One region of the Pseudoxanthobacter soli DSM 19599 genome, then DNA from elsewhere that is predicted to be linked to it. Evidence: riboswitches for the same ligand, from Rfam matches in the RefSeq annotation. Region 1 holds a riboswitch; each other region holds the start of a gene.
What was found. A riboswitch is a leader RNA that binds a small molecule or an ion and turns the genes downstream of it on or off. The one in region 1 is predicted to bind cobalamin.
Positions count from the first base shown of each region.

Region 1 (2,192 bases):
GGCACGTTGGTCGCCTCGTCGAGCATCGCCGGCGCACCGACGACATGGGGCGCGACGATCAGCACGAGGCCGAGGACCGCCGCCCACGGTGTCCGCTTCAGGAGGACCAGGCCGAGCCCCGCTGCGGTGGCGACGACGGTTCCGATCCACCACGCCTGCCGCGGCCCGAGTTCGGACGCCGGCATTCCCGGCAGTTCAGGCGGCAGGCCGAGGCCGGGGGCGACCATGAACACCACGAAGCCGGCGAGGCCCCACAACAGGCCCTCCCGCCACGTCACGGCCTTGCCGCGCAGCGCGAACGCCGCGCCGAGCAGAAGGGAAAAGCCGATGGCGGTCAGGATGTTGGCGGCGGCTGTGAAGGCATTGCGTTCAAGGCCGGGGCTTGGCTCCCAGGCTTCCGCGCCGTGGTCATGGCCACCCTGTCCCTGCCCTTCGTGGCCTTGGGCATCATGGCCCTCAGCACTATGGCTATCGGCCATCGCAACGGGCGCGGCGGCTTCGGCGGCCTGTTCATAGACCTCGCCGCGCAGGATCAACGGCACGACGCCGAAGTGCTGGATGGCGGTCACGATCAGGCCCACCACAAGCCCGGCCGCGACCGCCGTGAAGACGATCGAACGGAAAATCGACATCTGCGCCTTGCCTCAGTGGCAGGGGAAGGCGTTGGCGTGGCGGGTGTCGTGCGCGGCGTTGTGGAAGGCCTCGACGTGGGAAAAGCCCACGGTGCCGAGGATCAGGATGCCGAGCAGCACGGCAAGGCCGGCCTGGACGGCGATGCTCAGCGAGGTCGTCGCCGGTGCCGCGGCACCGGAGGAAGTCTGATGGAAGGCCATTGGCTCTCTCCTCATGGCAAATGCAGAGACAGCCGGTTGAGGAGAGAGAGGCCACATCGTGCACCGGAAGCCGCTAAAACCAGCCTTCGGTGCCACCCGCGACGCACTCCGGACACCCCGCCCGGTCGGTGGTTTCTGACGTCCGGCAGGTCTCCTGGCTCACGGGTCATCGCCCGCCATCAGGCCTTCCCGGCACGAATGCCAGTGGCCGTTTCGCGATGGCGGGCTCGCCGTTCACAGTTGCGGGGGCAGCCGCCGCTGGGGCTCCGGCAGGCGCGAGGCCTGCCTCTTCCCTTCGGCGTTCCCTTTTGATCCTTGCGGAACCGGTCGTCGCCGTCACGTTACCGCATCGGACCGAAAAGTGGGACCCGTTTTCGGGAAATCCGATGCGCAGCCAGAACCGGGAGCATTGGACCGAGAAGTGGGAGCCAGCTTTCGGAAAAAGGCGACGCCGCAAGCCTCGGCCCGCCCGCTCTACTGATGAGCGACGCAGCGCGCCTGGGTCGATTTCGACAGGGTGCCGGTCGTGAAGTCGAACGTGGCGCGGATCTCGATGGCCGGCGTCAGGTCGTTCTTCTTGATCTCGGCGAGGTCCTTGCAGTTCTGCTTGGTCGGCTTCTGCTCGGTGCTCATCCAGAACGAGGCGCTCTTGCTGTCGGCGTCGAAGTCCTCCTCCGAATAGCCCGCCGTGAACACGCGCGCCTTGCGGCTGAGGTCGTAGATCAACAGCGTCCTGTCCGGGCCGGTCCCGTCGTCGATCAGCAGGTACTTGCCTTCGAGCCGCAGCAGATAATAGGCGTCGTCGTCCTCGCCGTCCTTGGAGCCGATCACGAAGTCCGACTTGCCGATCTTCGCGTTGCAGGCCGCCTTGGCGCCGGCAGCGTTGTTTTTCACGATCAGCCGCTCGCCGACCGAGTCCTGCCGTTCCACCGCAGCGACGAGATAGAGGCTGTTGGAGGCGCAGTGAACGGCGGGGGCGGCCTGCGCGGGGGCCGAAATCGCGAACGGCGCCGCCAGGAAGGCCGACAGCACGGCGAGCTTCTGCACTTTCATCTGTAAGCCTATAATTTCGCTGGCAAATATATCGGACGGCGCAGTGTAGGCCGCCCCGTTCACGCTGGCAATCGCCGGCACGGGGCGCCCGCGCCCGGTCAGGGCCTGCGGCCCCACTTCGCCACGCAGGAGCTGGCGCCGCCGTCCCGGCGGTTCTCGCCGGCCAGGGCGGCCCGGATGTCGCGGCTGTCCAGATGGAAGTTGGCCTCGGGCGCCAGCGTGCGGCGCGCGATCTTGGCCGCCGCCGCCGTCTCGAACGCCGCCCGCTGCCCGGCGAACAGGGCGAGGCAGTCCTCCGGTGCGGCC
Region 1 covers NZ_FRXO01000001.1:248,379-250,570, reverse strand. The annotation lists gene BUF17_RS01045 (CbtA family protein) at 1-632, opposite strand, end outside; gene BUF17_RS01040 (CbtB domain-containing protein) at 645-833, opposite strand; cobalamin riboswitch at 961-1,176, opposite strand; gene BUF17_RS01035 (hypothetical protein) at 1,308-1,886, opposite strand; gene BUF17_RS01030 (hypothetical protein) at 1,985-2,192, opposite strand, start outside.

Region 2 (2,192 bases), on a different contig from region 1:
CAGCGTGTTGCGCAGCGGCGTGGTGTCGTAGATGCTGAGCGCCTCGATCGAGCCGGGCGGCTGGAACTGCGGCGGCGGAAAGCGCGGTTCGAAGAAGCCGGGCTGGCCGAAGGCGAGCGCCGAGAACGACGACAGCTGATTGAACATGCTGCGCGCGGCGTCGCCCGAGGGGATGAAGGGCCACTGCACCCGGCTCGTGACCAGGTCCCAGAATGCGCGCAACTGGTCTATGCGCCGCTCGGGCGGGTTGCCGGCGATGATCGCGGAATTGATCGCGCCGATGGAAATGCCCGCGACCCAGGTGATGTCGAGACCGACTTCGGACAGGACTTCCGCGACGCCCGGTTGATACGACCCCAGTGCGCCGCCTCCCTGCAAGACCAGAACCACGTTCTTGTAGTTCGCCTCGACTTCCTTGCGGACCGCCGAGAAGTCTTCAACCGATTGCCGTTTGCCGGGCTTGAATTGGAACACCTAGGGCTCCTTCGATATTGGCGTGGCGGCGATGATAGCCACAAATATGTGTCAAATATACCCTGCTGCCGGGCCGCGGGCGAGGCGCCGCAGCCCGGCGCAAGGCTGCCGGGCGCGCGCGTGCGTTGACAAGGCCGGCCGGTGGCGCCTTAGTGGCCTTGCCGACGGTCCCGGTGGGCGAGAGCCTCCGGGTGAAAAGGGAATGCGGTCTGGACAGCGGTGCTGTCCGATGCCGCAGCTGCCCCCGCAACTGTAGGCGGCGAGCCCTCGCCAAGATGCCACTGGCGTTAGTGCCATCTCTTTAGAGGTGGAGCGGCCGGGAAGGCGGCGGGGGGCGGCGGACGGCGTCATGCGCCGGATCGCCGGAACGCCGCGAGCCAGGAGACCTGCCGCCGGCCGAACGATCGGGATGCGTGCCGGGCGGGGTGCCTCGGGATGCAGACGACGGCTGGACGTTCGGGCTCGGTGGTTGCCGGCCTCGCAACCGGCGTCGGTCCTTGACGCACCTCGCGACAAGATCGCCTCATCGGCGGCTGGCCCGGTGCGATCCGAAGGATGTCCATGCAAACCCTCGCGCGCATTCCCTGCACCATCGTCACGGGCTTCCTGGGCTCCGGCAAGACCACGCTGATCCGCCACGTGCTTGAGACCGCCCACGGCCGCAGGCTGGCGGTGATCGTCAACGAGTTCGGCGACGTCGGCATCGACGGCGAACTTCTCAAGGGCTGCGGCGACGAGACTTGCCCGGAAGAGAACGTGGTGGAACTCGCCAACGGCTGCCTGTGCTGCACGGTGGCCGACGAGTTCGCCCCGGCGATCGAGACCATCCTCTCGCGCCGCCCCGAGGTGGAGCATATCCTGATCGAGACCTCCGGCCTCGCCCTGCCGAAGCCGCTGGTGCAGGCGTTCCAGTGGCCGGAAATCCGCGGCCGGGTCACGGTCGACGGCGTCGTCGCGGTGGTCGACGGCGCGGCGCTGGCCGACGGCAAGGTGGCGGCCGACGAGGAGGCGCTGGCCCGCCAGCGTGCCGAAGATGCCTCGCTCGACCACGACGATCCGGTGGAAGAGGTGTTCGAGGATCAGCTCGCCTGCGCCGACCTGATCATTCTTTCCAAGACCGATCTTCTCGACGAGAACGGCCTGGCCCGCGCCCGCGCCGCCATCGACGGTGCGCTCGCCGAGAGTGGCGTCGATCGTCCGGTCGCCGTGGTGCCGGTCGCCGAAGGCCGCATCGAGGCCGCCGCGCTGCTCGGCCTCGGCGTCGGGGTGGAAGACGAGATCGAGAACCGCCGCACCCATCACGACGACGAGGAAGACCACGACCACGACGAGTTCGACAGCTTCGCCCTGCCGATCGGCGAGGTGTCCGATCCGGCCGACCTCGCCCGGCGCGTGGCGGCCGCGGCGGCGGCCGGTCCCGCGCTTCGCGTCAAGGGGTTCGCCTCGGTTGCCGGCAAGCCGATGCGCCTCGTGGTCCAGGGCGTCGGCACCCGCGTCGGCCACCATTTCGACCGGCCGTGGAAGGCGGGCGAGGCACGCGACGGCCGCCTCGTCGTCATCGGCCTGAAGGGGCTCGACCGCGACGCCGTCGCGCGCGCCCTCGCCGGCTGACGCCGAGAGACCGGCAAAGAGACCCCCGGCAAAGAGCCCCTGGCATCATGCACCTCATCGCCACCACCGCCCGCGGCCTCGACGAGATGACGGCTGCCGTCGATCTC
Region 2 covers NZ_FRXO01000002.1:333,680-335,871, reverse strand. The annotation lists gene BUF17_RS05965 (DUF3734 domain-containing protein) at 1-474, opposite strand, end outside; cobalamin riboswitch at 623-882, shown strand; gene cobW (cobalamin biosynthesis protein CobW) at 1,036-2,085, shown strand; gene cobN (cobaltochelatase subunit CobN) at 2,133-2,192, shown strand, end outside.
Region 2: it holds a riboswitch for cobalamin, as region 1 does, so the genes downstream of both, cobW (cobalamin biosynthesis protein CobW) here and BUF17_RS01040 (CbtB domain-containing protein) in region 1, are expected to answer to the same signal.

Region 3 (2,192 bases), on a different contig from region 1:
TATCCGCATCGCCTATGCCGTGGACACGGAAACCCTGCGGGCGGCCTGCCGCCGCATCGAGACCGCTTGCGCCGCGCTGACGAAAAAGGCGGCGGCCTGAGCCGCCGCCTCTCGGGCGTCTGTCTTCGTCGGCTGGCACGTTCCGTTCGGATCGCAACGACCCGAACGGAACGGCCGCCGGCCTCAGGCCGGCTCGAACAGCCGGCGCTCGAACAGCGCATTGCCCTTCAGGCGATGCAGCGACTTCAGGCTGTGCAGCGACTTGGCGGCCGCGAGCACGCCGAGATCGACCAGCGGCTCGACGATGATGACGAGCATGTAGGCGCCGCCGAACGAGAAGATCGAGGCGGCGTTTTCGGCGGTGAAGCCCTGGCCGTAGAAGGCCCAGAACGCCACCCAGGCGACGATGCCGGCCTGATAGGACGTCGAAAGCGCCAGCGCCTGACGGTATTTCAGCTCAACATAGGGCGTGTCGGCAGCGATGATGCGCCGGCCGAGCGCGGACAGCGCGAACAGCGGCACCAGCAGCGTGGTGACGTTCATGCCGTATTGCGGCAGATCGAACGGCGCGAAGAACAGGCCCTGGATCAGGAGGCCGAGCGCGAGGCCGATGGCGGTGGGTGCGGCGCCGAGGATCAGGAACAACGTCGAGCCGAGGATGAGGTGCACCTCGGAAACGCCAACCGGATAGTGCGGCAGCACCTCGAAGAAGGCGAAGACGAGCGCGGTCGCGACCGCGCTGCGGCCGATCACGGACAGCGGGCCGCGCTCGCGCACCCCCTGCCAGGCGAGATTGAGCGCGTAGCCGCCGGCGGCGGCCGCCGTCACGTAGCTCAGCCAGATTTTGCCGTCGGCCACGAGGCCGGGTTCGATATGCATGGGTCTCTCCTTTGCCGTCTCACCCGACGGCGTGCTGGACACATGCGCAATGGCCGGTCTCCTGACTCGCGGGTCGTCACGCCTTTCCGCCTTCCCGGATGCCCGTTCGGCTCCCAGTGGCACGATGGAAAGACACTCGCCGCTCACAGTCGCGGGGGCGGTTGGGGCCCGGAACGCAGGTTCCTTCCCCATTCCCGTTTCATTCTCCGGCGGCGCCTGACCGCCGGGGAACACCATGCGCCCGGGCAGGGTTCGGGCATCCGGTGCACGGAGTCAACGGCCGTGGCGACGCAGCCCGGCCCGACAGGCCTCCGTTCACGCCGAAACGGCCGGGAAAGAGCCGGCATCAGCCCGCATCGAAGGCGCGGCGGGCGGCTTCCACCCGGGCGAGATTTTCCTCCGCCCAGATCCACACGCCGCAGAACGCCGCCCCGAGGCTCGCGCCGAGGTCGGTCAGGCGGTATTCCACCCGCGGCGGCACGACCGGATGCACGGTGCGCGTCACCATCCCGTCGCGCTCCATCTGGCGCAGCGTCTGGGTGAGCATCTTCTGACTGATGCCGGGCACGAGGCGCGCGAGCGCGGTGAAGCGCAGTTCGCCGTGCTCGGCCAGAACCTCCAGAAGCAGCATGGTCCACTTGTCGGCGACGCGGCCGATCAGCTCCGTCACCAGCGCCTCGACCCGTGGGTCGACCTCGGACGGCGGCACGCGCTCGGCGATCCTGCGGGCAGCGTCGATGGTGCGCTGGTCGAAAGGCATGCCGGCCATGAAGCGGCTCCCTCATCGCGGGAGACGGCCCCGCCTCCCCGTGTCGACGACCGGGCCAGAGCCCGTATCACTCTCTTTCAGGTAAGTATAATTCTTTCCGGTGCCTTCTTTCCAGCGGAGCGCGGCGACGTCAATTAAGGGACCCCGATCCCAACAGGAGAGCGAGCCATGAAGCTCAGCGGCAACACCATCCTGATCACCGGCGGCGGCTCCGGCATCGGCGAGGCCCTCGCCCACCGCTTCCACGACCTCGGCAATTCGGTGATCGTCGCCGGCCGCCGCCCCGAGGCGCTCGAGTCGGCCATCGCCGGCCGGCCGAACATGAGCGCGATGACGCTCGACATCGACAGCAGCGAGGCGATCGCGGACTTCGCCCGGCGCATCGTCGCCGAACACCCCGCCCTCAATGTCGTGATCAACAATGCCGGCATGATGCGGTTCGAGGCGCTCGACACGGCACGCGACATCGCCGACGCGGAGGCGACCATCACGACCAACCTGCTCGGCCCGATCCGGCTGACCAACGCGCTCATCGACCACCTCG
Region 3 covers NZ_FRXO01000008.1:32,072-34,263, forward strand. The annotation lists gene BUF17_RS17265 (pyridoxal phosphate-dependent aminotransferase) at 1-100, shown strand, start outside; gene BUF17_RS17270 (energy-coupling factor ABC transporter permease) at 184-879, opposite strand; cobalamin riboswitch at 913-1,132, opposite strand; gene BUF17_RS17275 (winged helix-turn-helix transcriptional regulator) at 1,226-1,639, opposite strand; gene BUF17_RS17280 (SDR family oxidoreductase) at 1,817-2,192, shown strand, end outside.
Region 3: it holds a riboswitch for cobalamin, as region 1 does, so the genes downstream of both, BUF17_RS17270 (energy-coupling factor ABC transporter permease) here and BUF17_RS01040 (CbtB domain-containing protein) in region 1, are expected to answer to the same signal.

Region 4 (2,192 bases), on a different contig from region 1:
ACGCCTGAGGCAGTTCGAAGCGTGTGCCGCCGACATGCAGGAAATACCGGTCATAAAGGGTCTGCAGGCCGAGATAATCGAACTTGAGATCGCGCTCGGGCTTCAGCGCCGCGGCGAGACGGGCGAGATCGAACCGGCCGAGCTCTGGGTCGATCTGTTCCGCAACGATGCCGCGCCGGAGATAGGCGTGAAAATAATCCGCGTAGCGGACGGACATCTCCGCCTGGGTCGCTTGGTCCGGTCGGCCGCTCAGGAACGTGAGCGCTTCGCGCCGCAGGCGGTCGTTTAGGAGCCGGGCACTCGCCGCGGCGTAGTTCGGCTCCGTCTCGATCAGCGTGCGGGCGGCAAGAATCGGGGCGAGCGCGAGTTCATCCTCGCCGATGCCGTCATAGAGGTTGCGGCGGGTTTCGGCGAGAATCGTCACGACGTCGACGCCTTCGAGCCCGTCCGCAGCCTCGCGGACCAGTTCGCCGAGCCGCCCCTCGTCGAGTGGTGAAAGCGTCCCGTCCGCGTTTCTCGTTCGAAGTGCAGGCGCGGCCGTGGCCGAGGCGGCGCGGACAGCTGAGCGCTCCCGCGCGCGTTCCTCGCGGTAGAGCACATAGGCACGGGCGACCTTGTGGTGTCCGCAGCGCATCAGCCCGAGTTCCACCTGATCCTGGATGTCTTCGATATGGAAGGTGCGCCCGGTGCCGGAGCGACGGGTCAGGCTGGCAACGATTTGCGCCGTCAGGTCTTCCACGATGTCGTGGACCCGTCGCGAGGCGGCAGCGGTGTTGCCTTCGACCGCGAGGAAGGCCTTGGTGAGGGCGACGGTGATCTTGGAGGCATCGAACGGCGTCACGGCGCCGTTGCGACGAATGACCTGAAAGGCCGGTTCCGCGCCGTGCGGCCCGGAACTGGCCGGCGTTCTATTCCCGGCCCCGACTTCCGGCCGGATGGTTTCGACGATGAGCGACATCGGCTTCAAACCCCATTCTATGGGGGCAAAGGCCGAGCGGATGCACAAAGACGCGCTGCCGCGGGCGCGTGCCGCGGCGATCGCAATCCAAGCGATCCACCGGGACACCCCGCCCGAGGACGTTGCAACTTCAGGTCACGGCAGGTCTCCTGGCTCGCGGGTCGTCGCTTCCGTCCGGCCTTCCCGAAGCGCACGGGCTTCAGTGACGCAAAATGGACGGTTGGCTCACCGCTTACAGTTGCGGGGGCAGCTCCGGCATCGTCCGCTCTGCGGACCCACCGGATTCCCTCTTAGCCTTCGGACCATGTCCGAAGGACCGTGACGCCTAGATATAGCGTCTAAAACGAAATCAAAATCAACATCTGGAACGCGATATCCACCGGACCCTCTCTCACCGCTGGTTTCCAGGGCGTCGCCATGGATGAAGAGCGTGAGGCAGGGCCGGGCGCCTGTCCTTATCGCAGGCGCCCGGGCCCGCGCGTTATGTCACCCAGTGCTTCCGCTTGCCGATGGCGATGTGGACGGATTTAACCTCCGTGTATTCCTCGACACCCATCCGGCCGCCTTCCCGGCCGATCCCCGATTGCTTGAAGCCGCCAACGGGTTGCCCGGGGCCGCCGGCGATCGTGGTGTTCACCCAGGTCCGTCCGGCCTGGACGCCGCGCATGGCGCGCAGCGCTTTGTCGATGTCCTTCGTCCAGATGCTGGCACCGAGGCCGTAGGGCGAGTCATTTGCGATCTCCAGCGCCTCCCCGGCTGTCGAGAAGGTGATCATGCAAAGCACCGGCCCGAAGATTTCCTCCCGCGCTACCCGCATGTCGTTGCGCACGCCGGTGAGGAGCGTCGGCGCGATGAAGCGCCCGCCCGAGACCGCCACCGTGTTGCCACCGCAGGCGACCGTCGCACCCTCCTCCTCGCCGAGCTTCACGTAGCCGAGGATCTTCTCGCACTGCTGGTCGGAGACGATGGCGCCGAGTTGCGTCTCCGGGTCCAGGCAGTCGCCGATCCTGATCCGCGAGAGCTTGTCGAGCACGAGGGCCTGGAATCTCTCCGCCACCGTCTCCTCGACGATCAGCCGGCTGCCGCTGACGCAGCATTGGCCGGCGTTGAAGCAGAGCCCGAACGCGACGCCGTCGGCCGCGTCGTCGAGATCGGCATCGGCGAACACGATCTGCGGATTCTTGCCGCCGAGTTCGAGGCTCGCCTTCTTGAAATTGCTCGCGCTCGCCTTAAG
Region 4 covers NZ_FRXO01000004.1:386,012-388,203, forward strand. The annotation lists gene BUF17_RS11935 (ribonucleoside-diphosphate reductase subunit alpha) at 1-958, opposite strand, end outside; cobalamin riboswitch at 1,081-1,294, opposite strand; gene BUF17_RS11940 (aldehyde dehydrogenase family protein) at 1,440-2,192, opposite strand, start outside.
Region 4: it holds a riboswitch for cobalamin, as region 1 does, so the genes downstream of both, BUF17_RS11935 (ribonucleoside-diphosphate reductase subunit alpha) here and BUF17_RS01040 (CbtB domain-containing protein) in region 1, are expected to answer to the same signal.